DNA from 2 places in the Desulfitibacter alkalitolerans DSM 16504 genome. Region 2 is predicted to be linked to the other one. Evidence: predicted binding sites of a transcription regulator. Region 2 holds the regulator's gene; the other holds the start of a gene.
The links. Region 2 encodes HrcA, which represses chaperone genes, less so after heat shock. Its sites were predicted from a motif close to TGTTAGCACTCANCNNNGNTGAGTGCTAACA; they were not measured.
Positions count from the first base shown of each region.

Region 1 (10,464 bases), on a different contig from region 2:
TGCAATTTTACTAAAGAAGCTGCCCAGAAGTTCAGTGAACTAATGAACAGCCTCTAATTTTTTTTATGCTATTATGTGGTCAAAATAGGTTACTTCTACATCATTCCTGGCATTCCGCCCATTCCACCTGGCATTCCTGGAGGTGCATCTTTTTCTTCTGGAATATCAGCAATTAAAGTTTCGGTAGTTAAGAGCATGGAGGCTATGCTGGCAGCATTTTGTAAAGCTGATCTGGTAACTTTAGCTGGGTCAACTATACCTGCACCAATCATGTCAATATAATCGCCTGATAATGCATCAAAACCGATTCCTACTTCTGATGCCTTAACCTTTTCTACTACTACTGATCCTTCTGCTCCTGCATTGAAAGCAATTTGCTTTACTGGTTCCTCTAAAGCCTTCTTGACAATTTTCACACCTGTCATTTCATCGCCTTCAGCTTGGATTTGTTCTAGCGCTGGCAGTACATTGATAAATGCTGTTCCACCGCCAGAGACAATACCTTCCTCAACAGCTGCTCTCGTAGCTGCCAGGGCATCTTCAATTCTATGCTTCTTCTCTTTCATTTCAGTTTCTGTTGCTGCTCCAACTTGGATTACAGCCACACCACCTGCAAGCTTGGCCAATCTTTCCTGCAGCTTTTCTTTGTCAAATTCTGAAGTGCTTTCCTCATGCTGCTTTTTAATCTGAGCTATTCTCTTTTGAATAGCATCTGAAGAACCTTTACCTTCAACAATTGTAGTATCTTCTTTAGCAACTTTTACTTGACGTGCGGTTCCAAGCATATCCATTGTAGCACTTTCTAACTTGATGCCTACTTCCTCAGAAATCACCTGTCCACCAGTTAAAATTGCTATATCCTGCAGCATGGCTTTACGTCTATCACCAAAGCCTGGAGCCTTTACAGCTACGCAAGTAAAGGTACCTCTGATTTTGTTAACAACCATGGTTGCCAGGGCTTCGCCTTCCACATCTTCAGCGATTATTAACAATGGCTTGGCTGATTGAACTACTTTTTCAAGAATTGGAAGAATTTCATTTACTGCAGCAATTTTTTTATCTGTAATCAAAATATATGGATCATCTAATACAGCTTCCATTTTCTCAGTGTCAGTAACCATATATGGTGAAATGTATCCTCTATCAAACTGCATACCTTCAACTACATCTAGAGAAGTTCCAATACCTTGAGATTCCTCAACGGTAATAACCCCATCCTTACCAACCTTTTCCATTGCATCAGCAATAAGGCTTCCAATTTCAGGATCATTAGCAGATATTGAAGCAACCTGACTAATAGCTTCTTTACTTTCAATTTGCTTTGAAAGCTTTTTCAATTCTTCTACTGCAATTTCAGTAGCCTTCTGGATGCCTTTCTTAATAATCATTGGATTGGCACCAGCTGCAACATTTTTCAAACCTTCTCTAATAATAGCTTGCGCTAAAAGAGTAGCTGTGGTAGTACCGTCTCCAGCTACATCATTAGTCTTGGTAGCTACCTCTTTCACTAATTGAGCACCCATGTTCTCTAATGGATCCTTTAGTTCAATTTCCCTGGCAATTGTTACACCATCATTGGTAATAGTAGGTGAACCAAATTTTTTCTCTAAAACTACATTTCTACCTTTTGGACCTAATGTAACTTTAACTGCATTAGCTAAAGCGTTAACGCCTCTTTCTAAAGCATATCTTGCATCTTCTTTAAAAACAATTTGTTTAGCCATTTATTTGTCCCTCCTTGTTTTAATTATTTTTCAACGATTCCAAGTATGTCTCTCTCATTTAAAATTAAGTAATCCTGGCCATCTAATTTAATTTCATTTCCAGCATACTTTGAGTAGAATACTCTATCTCCTACCTTAACTTCTAATTCAACCTTCTGACCGTTTTCAAGTACTTTTCCAGAACCTACTGCAACAACCTCACCTTCTTGGGGTTTTTCTTTTGCAGTATCCGGAATAACTATACCGCTTTTAGTAGTTTCTTCACTTGGTAAAACTTTTACTACAACTCTGTCACCTAATGGCTTAATTCTCATACTTGTACCTCCTTTTTTATATATGTATTTAATTTTATATTTATTATTAGCACTCATTAATGGCGAGTGCTAACACTCAATAATTATAATATTAGAGGGGTTGGCTATGTGCAAGTCTTGAATTTTGTTAAAATAGACAATTATTGTTGATTTGCCCTGGTTTTTGCTGCGATAACCCCTCAAATCTTCCAATCAGAATTACTTTTCCCTATATTTTCTTATTAATACCTTCTCCATCAAAATATTACCACAAAAAGCACAAAAATATACATGATTTGACTATAAAATAACTATAATTTAATTTAAGATGTGTCAGGTTTTAATCAATTAAAAGCTAAAGTCACCATTTTGATTTATCACTATCCTGCTGTCAAGGTATAGGGTATTTGGATAACCTATCTCCACTATTTTCTCTACAACTCCTGCTGCCCTTGCACCTGTAGCACAGTGTATTAGAATAGTGGCATTTTTATCTGTTGGAAGCTTATATGCTATTGCACTTGGATCGGCATGAATTGCAGAGTCTGGAATATGGATAGAACCCCAAATAAAACCACTGGATCTTTCCTGGTCATTACGAACATCCAATACATATATATTTGTACCCTCTCGGACCAACCTCACAAATTCTGCAGCGGTCACCTTTCTATCAGGCTTTCCGCCACTTATATCAAATGAGCCTGCTGATGATTCAGACCCAAACAAGGGCATTCCAATCTGCTTCCAGGATGGAACTCCACCTGCAAAAACTTTTACATTTGTATAACCATGGGTTGCCAGGACCCTGGCAACATTATGACTCATGCTTCAGAAAAAGCCACCACAGTACGTTATGATCTCGGCACCTTTATCAACAGGCATGGCTGCCATGTACTTTTCAATGAAAATCTTATCATCCATTGAGAGTGCTGTTGGGATATGAGAATTAAAGTATACATTATAAGGACGATTATCAAGAATTAAAAAGGGCTTTTTACCTGTGTCATTAATACGCTCAGCGCCAATAAGAGTGGCCACATACTCAGCAGTAGTTACCAGGTAATTTCCTGCTTCTTTCCAAAAGGTTATGCCTTCTTGATAAACGTGTACATTAGTATAGCCTAATTCCTTTGCCTTACGTGCTGAACTTGGGCTGAGATGACAGTCTAAGCCTCCACAATAAAAAATAAGCATTTTATTTTTGTCCTCTGGCAGCATCCAGGCCAACACTTCAAATTGAGCATCTGGAATGTTAATAGCGCCATTTATATGTGATTCTGTAAACCTTACAGCTGGTCTAGAATCTACAAGCACAAAAGTCCAATCAGAAGGATACTGTTCATATGATGTCCTTTCGGAACTTGTCGGACCATTTATTTTCATGAGATTCATCATATAGGCAGTATCCACATAGCTTAGATCTTCTTCAATGGGCACATTATTAGGTTCCGATGCATCTGGAGTAATAATGTATTTGGATTTATCAATTTCAGTATCAACGCTAGCTGTTGGGGCTTCCACAACAGCTATGGGCCCACTGCCGCATCCTGCAGTTCCCAATGCTAGAATCACCAATAATAAACCTAACAAAAATTTTCTTGCCATTTCCTCACCCCTTAATATATGTAAGTTCTATACTCATCCATAGTCCATTCTATAGTGTCCATGAGTACCCTGGTAATTAATATGAAAACCTCATCAGCTTTTATTTTGTTAAGCTTATCATAAAATTCTGGGAGCCAGTCGAAATGCTCCGACAGGAATTGATAAACCTCTTCGGCTCCAATATTATCCATGAAAAAACACAATAGTTCCAAAAGTATGGTCAAATGATCAGGCTTTTGCTGAAATTGAGGTGGTATAGTAATCTGGAATTTTTCCAGCAGATAATGAATATGAACAGCTGCATCCCCCATCAAATACCCCTTCTGGCCTGCAATAATTGTCTGGGCGCTTTCATCATTGGTCCATTTCTTATAAATTGATTCCACTGGAATAGCAGAGGCTTCATTAAGGCCAACAAAGCATCGCACAAATTCCTGTTTAAAGCTTTGAAAATCCATAAAATAAGTTGGCCATTGGTACTTGCAACATGTAAATCCGGCTTCTTTAATATAGCCATCAATTTGTTTAAATAATGAACCAGATTTTAGTTCATTATAAAACCCTTCATCAGGGTGTTTATAAAATTCAGCTAGAGTAAGAAACAAGGCCTGTTTCGGTTCTGACAGTTTAAACATTATCCGTTACCTCTTTTTGTGTTTTTTCACTTATTACTGTAGGGAAAATATCTTTAGAGAAAAACTTCTTTTCTGCCCATAAGACCAGAAGTAAACCCCCTCCTATTGTTCCTAGAAAGACTGCCCATTCTGCTGGCATCATTACATATGAATGATAAATCATCTCAGTTTGGCCTGGCACTATTTCCAAGGGAACTATCTGCCCCGCCGTGATAAAATTAACGTGCATGAAGAAAACTCCCACAAGTAGTATGGAAGAAGCAACAAATACCCTTAATGGAGCAAAGCCTGAAGTGGCTAGTATAATAGCCGGGATAACCAGGGCCAGGCCAACTTCCAGTACCCAAAAACTAAAACTTAAGGGGCCTGCCAACAAAGCCATGGCCGCCTCAAATTTTCCTGGCACCTGACCATAAAGATAGCTAATCATATTCCAGAATTTATAGAAGCCTGTAACAGCAATGGATACCAGCAGCACTTTCCCCAGAATAGGAACTATTGACTCCCCGCCGTCTCCTTCAGGCTTAAATTTTTCTACAAGGTAATATGTTATGGCCATAATTGCAGCACCAGATAGTAAAGCGACAATCATGAAATATATGGGCATGGCAGTTCCCTGCCAAAAAGGCCTTGCATGAAGATTTCCAAAAACTGCACCTAGATTACTTACTGCAAGTATACCTGCAGCCACAGTGATTCTACTAAAAAGCACCACCCGCGCCTCATGATTTTTGTACAGAAAATAAACAGTCAACATTCTAAATCCAAGGTAAAGAACATATAAAGTACCCATCCACCATATCCCAGATGTTATATTTGGCGAAAATATTAACCATATCATATTTAGAGGATTACCCAGTTCAAGGCCAATGGCAATAAACCCAAGTACAACTGAAATTATTGCTAGTACCAGAGCCCTTTTTGTGAGAACCTTGAAGGCAGGTATTTTAAATATATACCAAAGAGAAGCTATAAGGGTCAAACCCACACTAGAAGCGGCAAAAAATATATAAATAGAAATTAGCGAACCCCAAGGCACCATGTCACTTACACCCTGATACTTTTCGCCATATATTAGTATAGTCAAGGCACCAATTAAACCTACACAAATCAAAATTATAGAAATAGTTTTTATTAATCTTTGATTGGTCACATACCTCACCACCTTTCCTACTTTTTCACGTAATAAATTCTAGGTTGTGTACCCTTTTCTGGTATGAGCTGATATAAGCTTCTCTTTGCCAAGAGACTGCTGATTCTACTGTTTTTATCTTCAACATCGCCAAACACCCTTACTTCATTCATACACGTGCTGACACAGGGAGGCTTTTCACCTTTTACCACATAATCTGCACAAAATTTACATTTTTCTGGCACATGTTTTTCTTTGTCCATGGTTCTGACCCCATATGGGCAGGCAACCATACAATATTTGCAGCCGATACACTTCTTATGGTCCACCAGGACAATCCCATCTGATCTTTTATAGGTAGCCCTTGTAGGACAAACGTGTAAACATGGAGGATTATCACAGTGTTGACACTGTACAGGCACTATTTCCTGCCGTACATTAGGATAGGAACCCCTTTCTCTATACTCTAACCTGTTAAAAGCCATGTCAGGCGGTAGCTGCCACTGCATTTGACATGCAATTCTGCAGGCACCGCATCCAGTACATCTGGAAGGGTCTATCAGCATGGAAAATTTAGCCATTAAACACCCCCCTTTCGAACCTTAACTATTACTTCCTGACCCATAACACTACCAGCTATGGGCTCAACCATTGCTGGAAGAAAATCATTATAATTTAACCCGACTCCATATGCTGTCCTTGCCTTCTTGGAAAAACCGCCATAGGCAGATGGAACCCATACACAATCAGGATGAAGCAGTTCTGTTACTTTCACATTAATCTGTTTTTTTGCCTTTTCTGATTCAATTGTAATTAAGTCACCATTTTTTATGCCTAATTTTTCAGCTCTGGATCTATTCATCCATATCCAAGTACCATTATAGTCTTCTGTTATGGCCATTAAGTAAGGGTTGTTGCTTGTAACGTGGTGAGAATGCCAGGGTTGTTTGCCATGGATTAGACGAAATTCGTCCTCATGAACAGGATTTACCTTAGGAGGTATCCACCTTGGCACTCCTGAGAATCCATTAACTTTGTAAATTCCCACTGAAAACTCTACCTTTCCAGATGGTGTACGCAGGGCAGGATTACCCCTAATCTTTGGCATGCCTTCTTCTACACTTGCTGGAAATTCCAAACATCCTGCATCCTTAAGCCTATCAAGTGATATCCCAAGAGGTTCTATCATTGCAGCAGCCTCCTGCTCAACTGTAAAATCAAAGTATTCCATGGCACCTATTTCAGCAGCAATACCCTTAAGAATATCAAGAAGTGGCCTGGTGTCATGAACTGGCTCAATGACTTTCTGCCTCCAGGCCACCTGAGGATAAGGATGAGTTATATGTCCATGACATAAAAGGGGTCTTTCGGTTCTTTCTAAAAAGTAGCTTTCAGGCAGAATATAATCAGCAACATAAAGGGATGTTTCATTCCAATCAATAGGTATGGAAACAACAAGGTCTGCCTTTTTCATTTTCTTTTGGTATTCAGGATCTGGTCCGGTTCTTAATGGATTATAATGGTAAATAAAAAGAGCCTTAACCTTGCCTTCATCCACCAATTGGGGCACTAATTGAGGTATACCCCTGCCTGCTTCTACTGTCGCATATTTCCCTGCTTCACCAGCCCCATCTACCCTGGGACCTTTTTCCTTTTCTGGCGGCTTTTCCACATCTAACGACCCTAAGGTAATCTCCGCTGAAGGCAACAGGCCACCTTTTTTAAACATGTTGCCCAACAGAGCATTAATAACAACATTCATTTGAGCCTGTTGAACACTATTTATATAGTGTGCATTTAGTCCATGATAACCTGTTTCCAAAAAAGCTCTAGGCGCTGCTTTAGCCATATCTCTTGCCGTCTGTCTAATTTTATCGGCAGGTACGTCAGTAATTTCTTCCGCCCATTCTGGAGTACAAAGTTTATTTGCCTGCCAGAATTCATCGAAACCTTCGACATAATTTGCAACAAATTGCCTATCATAAAGTCTTTCAGTTATTAGGGTATTAGCAATTGCCAAAAAGAATGCTAAATCAGTACCAGGACGAATAGGTATCCATTCATCCGCTAATATGGCAAGCTCACAATGCCTGGGATCTACAACCACAAGTTTTGCGCCCTTTTCTTTAGCCTTGACAATTTGATTCATGCCATTTGGAATAATTCCCCCAGCAAAATTCCGACCTACGAAAAGCATGTATTTGGTATTCTCATGATCTCCATAAAGATTCGTTCCCACCATTTTGGGCCATACATTGGTTTTTGATGTAAAACACGTTGCGTAATGTGTAATATAGTTTGGTGAACCTAGAAATTCTAACAAAATATCTGCGTAGTGTTTTCCCCTTACACCATGTTCCATCCAAACGAAAGAATCGCCACCATACTGTTCAATAACACTGTTAAGCTTCTCTCCAATTTCTTTAAAAGCTTGTTCCCATGAAATTGGTTCAAATTCCATTTCACCAATTCGCTTCATTGGTTGGGTTACCCTATCAGGATTGTACACATCTATTACCATGCCATGCCCCCTTGCACATATTCTGCCTCTGCTTTTCATATGTATAGGGTGCCCCTCTGTTTTCCATATCCGACCATTTTTAACATAGACATACATTCCGCACATATTAGAACAGCCATTACACAGGGTTGGAATTCTTTTTATAGGTGAGTTCTCAGCAGCCCTGGAAAACTCCCTTAGACTAAAATGAATGGGCAGTATACTTATGGCACCTGCAGCTGCTGCCATTTTCAAAAAAGTCCGCCTTTTGATCTGTTTCACTTTCATGACTCCTCTCTTTAAAGTAAGACTTTATTTATAGGCCTTCTTTTAACTATATTTAACAATTTTTCAGTTATTTTAGTCCCTCACGGGGACTTTAAAAATCAGCTTCATCCAGCGCCTGTATCTAAAACATTAATCCTGGTAACTACCGTTGGCAGATTACCCCAATCACATTCTACCTTTTCTACAGGAAAGCCCCTCTCAAAATTAGCATCACCATAACAAGAAACCCAAGCGCAACGTACAGGCTGCAGCCCAATAACCTCAACCTGAGTTGTCCAATCACTCATTCCATAGGTCATAGCAATTGCATTATAACCAAGTTGATTTAACAGCCTTGCCGCCATGTTTGCAAGGTGCCCTGAATAGCATACAACAATAATTTGTTCATCCGTTGGCAGCTTTTGCAGTTCTGAAACTATACCTAGTAAGCCATAGGGAATATTAACAGCACCTTCTATGTGACCTGACAAGTAGTGCTCTCTTTGTCGTACATCTAAAATAAAATAGCTCTGCTGTTCCTCTAAATTTTTCTCGTAAACTTGGGTTCCAGATAAACCACCAGCTCTGTTATTTTGAAAAATACTTTCATTTTTTAATATTAGCACTTCATTTAAAGATAAATGTCCACTAACCTCAATAACCGGCAGAGAAAATGTCTGGTTTAATCCTGTTGGGGTTGTAACAACAGGATTATCTCCCAATTCACATACTTCAGGAGTTTCATTTATCCAGCCAAGCATACCGTTGTTCATAACTCCCACATCAAACCCCAACATTCCCCAAAAGGCTGCCGTTTGACTAGCTTCTGCGCCAGTATAACCAACCAAGATTATCAGTTTATCTCTTGGTAGTTTCTCTATCTGCTCTGGCATCCAGGTTGTGTTGTAAGGTATATTAACTGCACCTTGTATGCTTCCTGCCAAAAAATCCTCTGATTCTCTTAAATCTACAATATAGTAATCTGGGTCAGGTCTCATTATTACTTTTTCAAAAATTTCGCTCGCACTAAATACAGGCACTTCCCTATTTGCAATAAATTTATTAGTACTTTTAACCAATTCCATTAATACATCATGATATTCCTTTTTTTCATCATCAATAACTGCCCCTGGTTCTTTATCACAGCCTAGAATTAATGAGAAAATTGCAACTGCCATGATAATTAATATTAAAGATCTCTTAAACACGCACCTTCCCTCCCAGCAAATTATTCTATTATGACATTTCTATTATACTAAGTATCTACTGCTAAATTGATTGGCATTTTATATGTTTTTAATAATAATGTAAAAGTGAACTTTTTATATGTATTACTTCTACTTATTATTGTTATTTCCTTCTATACTAAGTATTTTTTTAAATGTTTTTTGTTTTATTTAAAGAGAAAAAAAGACACCCAACTCTAGTTTGAGTGTCTTTACCTATTCTTATTTGTTCGTAGTCACCTTGCACACTCTGAGCCCTTGCCGGTTAAAATCTCCAGCCCATGACCTAATACTGGCAGCACCACATCCAGACATTCAGAAACAGCCTTTGGGCTGCCTGGTAAATTGATAATCAGGGTTTGCTTTCTAATTCCTGCCGCAGCCCTTGAAAGCATGGCCATTGGGGTTATTTTATAGCTGGCAGCCCTCATTGCCTCAGGTATGCCTGGAACTGCTCTGTCACATAGAGATAAAGTTACTTCTGGAGTTATGTCTCTTAGGCTAAAACCAGTACCTCCAGTAGTAAGAATTAAGTCCACCTTTATTTCATCTGCCATTTCCTTAAGTGCCTTTTCCAGATCCTCCTTCTCATCAGGAACTATCCTATAATCAACCACATCAGCAAGGCCCTTTAGTTTTTCCATGATAACCTCTCCGCTTTTGTCTTCTCTCTCACCCCTGGCACCTTTATCACTGGCCGTAATGATGCCAAGCCTATATCCCGGAACTACAGTAATTTCATCTTCTACTTTGATTTCACCACCTATCAACACCTCTGCAAATATTCCTTCCTTTGGCATGACACAATCCCCTGCCTGGTGATAAATGGCGCATCTTGTATGGCACTCCTTACCTATCTGGGTTACCCTGAGCAAGGCCTCGCTGCCAATTTTAAATCTAGAACCAACAGGCAATGCCAATAGATCTATTCCCTGGGTAGTGATATTTTCAGCAAAGTCTCCTGGACCCACATCAAGACCCATGCGCTGCATCTTTTCAATACTCTCAAGGGCAAGGAGACTAACCTGCCTGTGCCAGTCTCCTGCGTGGGCATCACTTTCCAGGCCCCTTCCTGCAATCAA
Region 1 is NZ_KK211106.1:169,824-180,287, reverse strand. Features, by position in the region: gene groL (chaperonin GroEL) at 96-1,724, opposite strand; gene groES (co-chaperone GroES) at 1,748-2,038, opposite strand; gene K364_RS0121720 (rhodanese-like domain-containing protein) at 2,366-2,842, opposite strand; gene K364_RS0121715 (rhodanese-like domain-containing protein) at 2,846-3,622, opposite strand; gene K364_RS0121710 (TorD/DmsD family molecular chaperone) at 3,634-4,257, opposite strand; gene nrfD (NrfD/PsrC family molybdoenzyme membrane anchor subunit) at 4,250-5,410, opposite strand; gene K364_RS0121700 (4Fe-4S dicluster domain-containing protein) at 5,428-5,970, opposite strand; gene srrA (respiratory selenite reductase catalytic subunit SrrA) at 5,970-8,177, opposite strand; gene K364_RS0121690 (rhodanese-like domain-containing protein) at 8,282-9,364, opposite strand; gene K364_RS0121685 (MOSC domain-containing protein) at 9,619-10,464, opposite strand, start outside.
Region 1: groES (co-chaperone GroES) is a predicted target of HrcA. The motif match lies at 2,083-2,113, and genes of this name have one in related genera.

Region 2 (10,464 bases):
CTCTCCAGGCATTATCCGTCATTACTTCAACCAGTTTAAAACCTTCTTCCTGGAGCTTGTTTATTACCTCATCCTGCCTGTCTTCAATTATCCCTGACGCAATAAATATTCCTGATGGTTCCAGCCTCTCATAGGCATATTCGGACATTTCAATTATTACATCTGCTATTATATTTGCTACTATTATATTAAAGGTCTTGTCAATACCCTGAAGCAAGTTGCCCTGACGGACCTCAACCAGCTCTTCAACCATATTTCTCTTTACATTTAGCCGTGCAACACGAACTGCCAGGGTATCTAAATCAACAGCACAGACACTTTCTGCACCTAATTTTGCAGCAGAGATGGCTATTATTCCCGAACCAGTACCAATATCAGCTATTCGCCAGCCAGGTTCAATGTACTTCTCCAAAGCTTTTATACATATCATGGTAGTTGGATGATTACCAGTCCCGAAAGCCATACCAGGATCCAGTTTAACAATAATTTCGCCCTCTTCTGGATTATATTCTTCCCACCCTGGAACAACTACTATTCTTTCGCTTACCTTTTTAGGTTTATAATACTCCTTCCATGAGTTGGCCCAATCCTCTTCCTGTAACCTGCTAAGCTGAACAGAGACATAGGAATCTTTAAAAAAGCCGCTAAGAGCTGCCAATGCCCCGTTAAACTGTTCCAGGATCAGGGGCAGTTTATCATCTACCGGTAGGTAACCTTTTACAATGACATGCTCTGCATCCATTATTTCCTTGGGAAACTCATAGGCATCCCAAACGTCTTCCTGCACATAACGGTTGATTAAGTTGGGATCTTCAATTACAACCCCGGCAGCCCCAATTTCATAAAATAAATTGGTAACCGCTTCCTCCATAATTTCATTGGTAGTAACGGAGATTTCCTGCCAGTGCATTAACATACCCCTTTTCCAAATGATTTAGCCTATCCCATGAAAGCATCCTTGACCTTTTCAAAAAATCCCTTTTCTTTTCCAGCATCATTTTTACTTGTCAGCGTCTTTGCAAACTGTCTAATTAATTCTTTCTGTTTTTCATTTAGGTTAGTTGGTACAGTTACCTTTACCCTAACATGTTGATCGCCTCTTCCATAGCCCCTGAGCTTTTGTACTCCCTTACCTTTTAATCTAAAAGATGTTCCACTTTGGGTTCCCTCTGGAATCTTCAGTTTAACATCACCATCTAAAGTTGGTACTTTTATCTCATCTCCAAGCATGGCTTGAACAATTGAAAGAGAGTAATTGCACCAGATATCATCACCATGACGCTCAAACATCTTGTGGGGTTTAACGTTAATATATACATATAAATCCCCTTCAGGTCCACCATTTGCACCAGGCTCACCTTCACCTGAGACCCTAAGCCTTGCTCCCGTGTCAATTCCAGCCGGTATTGTAATTGCAATTTTTTTCTTTTGCTTAACCCTTCCCTGTCCATAACAGCTATCACATGGAGTCTCAACAACCTTTCCTGTTCCATGGCAATTATGACAGGTTTTAATGGTTTGAAAATGACCAAGTACAGTCTTTTGAGTTGTTTTCACCTGACCAGTACCTTTACAAACCTTACAGCTGCTGGGAAATGTACCGGGAGCAGAGCCAGTACCTTCACATTCAGAGCATGTTTGCAGCTTTGGAAGCTCAATTTCCTTCTCCACTCCAAAGGCTGCTTCCTCTAAGGTAATATCCAAATCAAGTCTTAAATCGGCCCCCTTTTGAGGACCTCTTCTAGTGCCCTGGCCACCAAATCCTCCACCAAAAAACATGTCAAATATGTCTTCAAAGCCGCCTGCTCCTCCAAAACCAGCGCCACCAAATCCCCCGTTTTGGGTACCAGCATGACCAAATTGATCATACCTTGCCCTGGTTTGAGGATCTCTTAATACTTCATAGGCCTCGGAAATCTCTTTAAATTTAGCCTCAGCTTCACTATTACCTGGATTAACATCTGGATGATACTGTCTTGCTAATCTTCTATAAGACTTTTTTATTTCCTCTTCTGAAGCATTACGTGATAACCCCAATACCTCATAATAGTCCCTTTTGCTCACTTTTTAAAGCCAACCCCCTAATCTACCAACATTAACATAATTAAGTATAAAACAAAACTTACACTTTTGATGGTGTAAAATAAGACCAGGGGGCATATAAGCTTGTGCCCCCTAGAATTTTTGTTGCAAGTATTACTTATCCTTCTCATCCTTATCGTCTACGACCTCATAATCTGCATCAACTACATCATCCTTTGCTCCTTGTGTCCCTTCAGCAGGGCCTTCCTGCTGTTGGGTTTCCTGGGAAGCTTTTTCATACATTTTTGTTGAGGCTGCATATATGGCTTGTGAAAGTGCTTCAGTTTTTTTCTTCATCTCTTCTATATTATCCGATTTTACTGCCTCTTGTAAATCATTTTTAGCTTTTTCTATGCTGTAAAGGTCCTCCTGATCAATCTTTCCTTCTGATTCCTTTATTGTCTTTTCTGCCTGATAGATTGCTGCATCAGCCTGGTTTTTAGCTTCTACCTTTTCCTTAAACTTCTTATCCTCTTCAGCATATTTTTCTGCATCCTCTACCATTTTATTAATATCAGTTTCAGATAGACCACTGCTTGATTTAATTGTAATTTCCTGCTGTTTTCCTGTACCTAGATCCTTTGCAGAAACCTGAACTATACCATTGGCATCTATGTCAAATTTAACTTCAATTTGGGGCACACCCCTTGGAGCTGCTGGAATACCGGTTAGCTGGAATCTGCCCAGGGTCTTATTGTATGCCGCCATTTCTCTTTCTCCCTGGAGTACATGAATATCAACACTTGTCTGACCATCTGCTGCAGTGGAGAAAATCTGGCTCTTGGATGTGGGAATGGTTGTGTTTCTTTCAATTAGCTTGGTAAACACCCCTCCCAGGGTTTCTATGCCCAAGGACAAGGGAGTTACATCCAGCAATAAAACATCCTTAACCTCTCCAGCTAATACTCCAGCTTGAATTGCAGCACCCAGGGCTACACATTCATCAGGGTTAATCCCCTTGTGGGGTTCTTTACCAAGAAGGTTTTTAATAGCATCCTGTACTGCTGGGATTCTTGTAGATCCACCAACTAAAAGCACCTTGTCAATATCCTTGGCTGATAATCCTGCATCAGATAGGGCCTGCTTGGTTGGACCCATGGTTTTTTCAACCAGGTCAGCTGTTAGTTCATTGAACTTTGCACGGGTCAGTGTAATATCCAGGTGCTGTGGCCCTTCAGCAGTTGCTGTAATAAACGGTAAATTAATATTGCTCTGCATCACACTTGAAAGCTCTTTTTTAGCCTTTTCTGCTGCCTCTTTTAATCTTTGCATTGCCATTTTATCCTTGCTTAAATCAATACCTGATTGCTTTTTAAACTCTGCAACAAGGTATTCAATTACTTTATCATCAAAGTCATCTCCACCCAGGCGGTTGTTTCCACTGGTGGCTTTAACTTCAAAAACCCCCTCACCCAACTCAAGGATAGAAACGTCAAAGGTACCTCCACCAAGGTCATAGACCAGGATTGTATGATCTTCACCTTTATCAAGGCCGTAGGCAAGAGCAGCAGCTGTCGGCTCATTGATAATCCTTAAAACTTCCAGGCCGGCAATTTTACCAGCATCCTTGGTAGCCTGGCGCTGGCTGTCTGAGAAATACGCAGGAACAGTAATAACTGCCTGGGTTACCTTTTCTCCAAGATAATTTTCTGCATCTGTTTTAAGTTTCTGCAGGATCATGGCAGATATTTCCTGGGGAGTATAGGATTTACCATCAATTGTTACTTTATAGTCTGTACCCATATGTCTTTTAATTGACAATACTGTCCTATCAGGATTTGTAATTGCCTGTCGTTTTGCAACTTCTCCAACTAACCTCTCTCCATCCTTTGTAAAAGCCACGACTGATGGAGTAGTTCTATTGCCTTCTGCATTTGGTATAACTACAGCTTCCCCACCTTCCATAACTGCAACGCAGGAGTTTGTAGTTCCCAAGTCAATACCGATTACTTTACCCATAATATACCTCCTAACTTTTTTTTGATACTGATACCATAGATGGTCTAATTAGTTTTCCATTTAATAAGTATCCCTTTTGAATTTCATCTAAAACTATGTTATCTTTTTCGTCTTTTACTTCTTTTTGAATTACTGCTTGATGAATTTCTGGGTCAAACTCTTTGCCCTTGCAGTCAATACATTCTACACCCTTGCTCTGGAGCACATCCCAGAATTGGGAATAAATCATATCAATTCCCTCAATGAACTTATCCAGGTCACCCTTTTGTTTTCCAGCCTCAAGGGCCCTATGCAAGTTGTCAAGTACAGGAAGCATGTCTTTAATAATGCTTTTGGCTGCCTGCCTGTTTAGTTCTTCCTTTTCTCTTGAGGTTCTTTTGCGAAAGTTTTCAAAATCGGCCTGCAGTCTTAAAAACTGCTGCTGCAGCTGTTTTTCACTTTCTTCCCTGTTCCTTAAATACTCCTGGAGCTTAACGTATTCTAAAAAAAGCTCCTCTTTTGTCATTTCTTTAAGTTCTTCATTGTTTTTTTCCTGTTCTTGGGTTTCCTGGTTTTGGTTTTCAGCATTGTCCATATGGTCCCTTTTTGTATTCATCTCATTATTCATTTTATATTCACCCCATTTCAAAACTCGAATTCATCTTTTACCCTATTGTCAGCTGTTTTATCAGGTCTTTTTTTAATTATTGTATCAATCCTTAAGATAGCTTCAGCAATTTCACCTGCTGCACGCAGGGCATAGATTTTTACCAGAACAGGGTCCACAACTCCCAGCTTTCTCATGTCAATGACCTGACCAGTATCACAATCAATAGCATATCCAATATTATTCTCCTGCTTTTGGATTGCCAGTACATCACCTTGTTTTTCAAGGGGGTTAAATCCTGCATTAAACACAATCTGGGAAAAAGGCTTTTTCAAAGCTTCTACTACACAGTTAATACCATACACAGCCATGCCCCTTACCTGTTCACGATTACTCTCCAGGAAGGAGGCTGCTGCTAGTTCTATTGAGCCGCCGCCTGGTACAATCCCACCCTTTATTGCAGCCTGCAGGGCTGCAGCGGCATCCCTGGCAATTCTCTCCCTTTCTCCTACAACCTCTTCAGTAGCTGCACCTACTAAAATGGTAGCCATTGGTTTACCTGCACCACCTAAAATCCTGATCTGCTCCAGGTGTTCATCCTCATAAACCTTATCAATGTGCCCAAGATATGTTCTTAATTCTTCCACAGATTTTTTTAAACCAGTTCTCTTAATCATTCTGGCCCCTGTAAACTCGGCTGCTTTTTTTAGTTCCTTATGGCTAACCCTTTGAACTGCCATGATGCCTGCATCTATAAAAAACTCTTCTGCAATATCATGAATACCCCTGTCAACCAACACCAACCCTACACCAAGTTTGGACAGTTTTTTAAGGTTTTCCTGGAATTCCTCCTGAAGCCTGATAAACCTGTTAAAACCAGCCTCATTGCTTAAAGCTTCTTCATCAAGCTGTTCTGGCTCCAAGGCATCATCTATAAATAAAACATTGCAATCCCCTAGCTCCCTGGGCATATCAGATGATACTCTTTCTTTATTAATAATGCACCCTTTAATTAACTGGTTATCTGCACCATGCTGGGCAAATATACAATCAGATAACTTAAAATTTGTATCCAGAAGCTTTTCCCTTCCAATCATATTAGCTGCATCAAAAACAAGCTCAGCAATATCATCGTTTCCCCTGCCTGCTACCCAGGATACTTCCTTGAGTACAGGATCATCTAATTTTTCAATAGCTGCAGCACTATCCTTAAAATACTGTACAGCCATCTTTATTCCTGCCTTGATCCCTTCAATAACCCGTGTTACCGGAACACCCCTTTTGATTTGTTCCAGACCTTCTGTTACTAGTGTTCCAGCCATGATTGATGCTGTGGTAGTACCATCACCTATTTCATCCTGCTGGGCCTTGGCTGTATTTATCATCATTCTGGCTGCCGGATGGTTAACCTCCATCATCTCCAGAATAGTTACTCCATCATTGGTTATTACCACATCACCAAACTTATCCACCAGCATTGTATCCAGGCCCTTTGGCCCTAAAGTACCCTCAACTGCAGATGCAATTGCCCTAATGGCATTTGCATTGGTAGAAAGGGCTGCCAACCTCTCATCTACCTCAGTATCCTTACTAACCTGCTTAATACTCATATTTCTCCTCCTGTACCTTGGAGTAAATTGTTATTTATTGTGTCCTTCCAGGATATCTGAAAGACATTTCGAGACAAATTCTAGTGTTGTAGCAGCTTTAGGATATACCATCCTGGTGGGACCCAGTATCCCCACAGTTCCTATTACCTTGCCCCCCATTTTATAGGTCGCAGTTATAATGCTGCAGTTATGGATGCCCCTGTACTTATTCTCTCCTCCAATTGATATGGTTAATCCTGATTCGCTGCTGGTTTCCTTTAATAACTGTCTTAAAATTGTTTGCTCTTCCATTAACGACAATAAGCTGCGTAGTGTTTCTATATCTTTGAATTCGGGCTGATTAAGGATATTAAGCATTCCGCCAATGTACACCTTGGCTTTATCTGATACTTTTAAGGCTTCATCCATAAATTCAAGGACTAATGACACAAGCTTTTTATAATCTGCAAGTTCATAATAGATTTCCTGCAAAACTGTTTTACTTATATCTCTTAGTCTATATCCCTTTAATTTGCAGCTGAGTATCTCAGAAACAATTGCCAGGGTCTCTTTGTCATAATTGCCAGAGAAGTTAATTACTCCATTATCTACAATTCCCTTATCTGATATGATCATCAATAAAACCTTGTTATTCTGCATGGGCAGCAATTGTATTTGCTGTACCGTGGTTTCTGATACCAGGGGACCCATGGCCAGGGCTATATAATTGGTAAGCTGGGACAGGGTGTCACTGGTCTTTTTAAAGAGATCCTCCATATGCTGAATGTTTTCCTTCAGCTGGCCATATATGAATTGTTCCTCTGGAGGAGAGATTTCCATTTTTTTCATGAGGAAATCAACATAGAATCTATACCCCTTATCAGAGGGTACCCTTCCACTTGAGGTATGGGGCTGTTCAATAAACCCCATTTCTTCTAAGTCAGCCATTTCATTTCTGATGGTTGCAGAACTAACACCCAAGTTATACTTTCGAGCAATGATACGGGATCCAACAGGCTCAGCTGTAGCCACATAGTCCTGGATGATTGCATGTAATATATTCTTTTTTCTTTCATCCATTACCATTATTACCACCTCTTCTGTTAGCACTCTCACTTGATGAGTGCTAAGCTATAATTAAAAAATACCACTGAATGCCTGTTCTTGTCAAGGTATTAGCTCACCACAAATAGCAAACTCCACAAATTCTTAAGAAATTTTATACAAATTCCATAAAAACTAAGTTAGCTAGAGGTATCCCCTTTTGTGTAAGCCTAATAGCATCACCCTGGATATGGATTAGTCCTAGATCTATTAATTTTTTAATTTCATTATAGTATTTATCAATTGGAGATATTCCAAACCTTTTTTTAAAATCCGGGATATTAACACCTGCTGATATAAGTCGAAGCTTCATAAACATTGTTTCAGACATCTGGTCTTCCAAGGTGAGGTCAATTGCTTCCTCATGAGGTCTAAAGCCTTTTGCCAGGCTATCCATGTATAAATCTATATCTTTTATATTGTAAAATCTTTTACCATTATAAAAGGAAGCTGCTCCACTGCCTATTCCTAGATAATATTCATTATGCCAATAAATACTATTATGCTTGCTTTCTTTTTGTGATTTACAGTAATTTGATATTTCATAATGTAGATAGCCATTTTGGATTAGGGTGGATTGAAGAGTTTCATACATATAAAAAACCACTTCATCTTCCGGCAGAGAAAGCTGGTTATTAGAATAATCCCTGCCCCATGGCGTGTTGCTCTCAATCTTTAACCCATAGCTGGATACATGCTCAGGGTCTAATTGTATTACCCTTCTAAGGGTATCCTCCCAGATGCCAGTTGATTGGTTTGGCAGCCCATAGATCAGGTCAACATTTATATTCTCCCAGCCAGTTTCCCTGGCCATAGAAACTGCTGCTGCAGCTTCCTCTGCATTGTGGGTCCGGCCCATGAACCCTAGCATCCAGTTATCTAGGGATTGAATGCCAATAGAAATTCTGTTAAAGCCTGCTCCTTTTAAGGCTAAAAGCTTTTCAAGGCTTACTGTACCGGGATTGGCCTCTATTGTAGCCTCTTGTATCCGAGAAAAATTCAGTTGGGATTTGAGAAATTCCATAAATGAAACCAACTGGTCTGTATCAAGGATTGTAGGCGTTCCGCCCCCCATGTATATTGTTTCAATTTCATCTAAAGATATGTCCTTTAATAGTAAGAGGATTTCCTGCCTCAAGGCTGCCAGATAATTTTCTGCCCGCCTTTTCCTGGTCCTTTCAAAGACGGCTAGCGGATAAGAATTAAAGTCACAGTATTTGCATTTTGCTAAACAAAAGGGTATATGGATATATAGAGCTCTAATCATCATCCAGACTTAACACCGCCATGAAAGCTTCCTGGGGGATCTCCACATTTCCAATCTGCTTCATGCGTTTTTTGCCTTCTTTTTGTTTTTCAAGAAGCTTTCTTTTCCTTGTAATGTCCCCGCCATAGCATTTATCAATAACATTTTTTCTTAGAGCCTTTACATTTGTTCTTGCTATAACCTTGCTGCCAATGGCTGCTTGAATGGGAACCTCAAACATCTGTCTGGGAATTAAGTCTTTTAGTCTTCTGGTAATATTCTGACCTCTGTAATATGATTTATCTTTATGGACTATAAAGGATAGGGCATCTACAATCTGTCCATTTACTAAAACATCCATTTTTACCAGATCTGTTGCCAGGTAAGAATGTATCTCGTAATCCAGGGATGCATAGCCCCTGGTCCTTGATTTAAGCTGGTCAAAAAAGTCATAAATAATCTCTGCCAGGGGAAGGTGGTAGGTTAAAATAACCCTGCTTGGAGACAAATATTCCATTGTCTGATATTCTCCCCTTTTTTCCTGACATAACTCCATCACAGCACCAACATAGTCATTTGGCACCATTATTGTAGCCTTGACAAAGGGCTCTCTGATTTCATCAATGTCATTAATGGGAGGCAAATTTGCCGGGTTATCTATTTTTACAACTGTCTTATCTGTTTTATGAACCTCATAAATTACACTTGGTGCGGTAGTAATAAGGCTTAAATCAAATTCCCTTTCAAGTCTTTCCTGGATTATTTCCATGTGGAGCAGGCCTAAAAAACCGCATCTAAAACCAAACCCCAGGGCAACTGAGGTCTCCGGCTCAAATTTTAACGAAGCATCATTTAACTGGAGCTTTTCCAGGGCTTCTTTTAAATCTTCATAATCAGCACTGTCCACAGGATACAAGCCGCAATACACCATACTGGTTACCTTTCTGTAGCCTGGCAGGGGCTTGTCAGCCGGCTTTACAACACTGGTAATAGTATCTCCCACCTGTGTATCCTTAACATTTTTAATGCTGGCTGTAACAAAACCAACCTCTCCTGGACCCAGTTTATCAATAATTCTCATGGCAGGTGTAAAAACACCAACCTCATTTATCTCGAACTTCTTATTTGTAGACATCATCTGTATTTCCATGCCTTTTTTTACAGTGCCCTCCATGATTCTAATAAAGGGGATAGCACCCTTGTAAGAGTCATAAAGAGAATCAAAAATCAAGGCCTGCAGGGGGTTATCCATACTACCCTGGGGTGGTGGGACCTTCTTAACAATTGCCTCTAAAACTTCTTCAGTTCCCTGACCTGTTTTTGCTGAGGCAAGTATGGCTTCTGAAGTATCCAAACCTATAAACTCTTCAATTTCTTCCTTTACCCTTTCAGGCTCTGCACTTGGCAGGTCAATCTTATTTATAACTGGAATGATTTCCAGGTCATGCTCTAGGGCCAGATAAACATTGGCCAGTGTCTGCGCTTCTATGCCTTGAGCAGCATCAACCACAAGCAGCGCTCCCTCACAGGCTGCCAGACTTCTAGAAACTTCATAGGTAAAGTCAACATGCCCAGGTGTATCTATCAGGTTAAGCAGGTATTCGTTACCATCCTTGGCCTTGTAGACCATTCTAACAGCCTGGAGCTTGATTGTAATGCCCCTTTCTCGTTCTAGATCCATCTGGTCCAACAGCTGTTCAGACATGTCTCTTTCACTTACAGCACCCGTATATTGTAGGATACGGTCTGCAAGGGTAGATTTCCCGTGGTCAATATGGGCTATTATACAAAAATTTCTAATTCTTTCTTGCGGGATATTCAAAACCATCACCTCATAATATGAAAAACTGCAGGTCTTTTTAGTTTACAAAGAAAAAGCCTGCTAATAATTAATAATC
Region 2 is NZ_KK211100.1:451,925-462,388, forward strand. Features, by position in the region: gene prmA (50S ribosomal protein L11 methyltransferase) at 1-910, opposite strand, end outside; gene dnaJ (molecular chaperone DnaJ) at 940-2,064, opposite strand; gene dnaK (molecular chaperone DnaK) at 2,197-4,041, opposite strand; gene grpE (nucleotide exchange factor GrpE) at 4,052-4,648, opposite strand; gene K364_RS0108020 (TCP-1/cpn60 chaperonin family protein) at 4,666-6,237, opposite strand; gene hrcA (heat-inducible transcriptional repressor HrcA) at 6,268-7,296, opposite strand; gene hemW (radical SAM family heme chaperone HemW) at 7,436-8,590, opposite strand; gene lepA (translation elongation factor 4) at 8,580-10,394, opposite strand.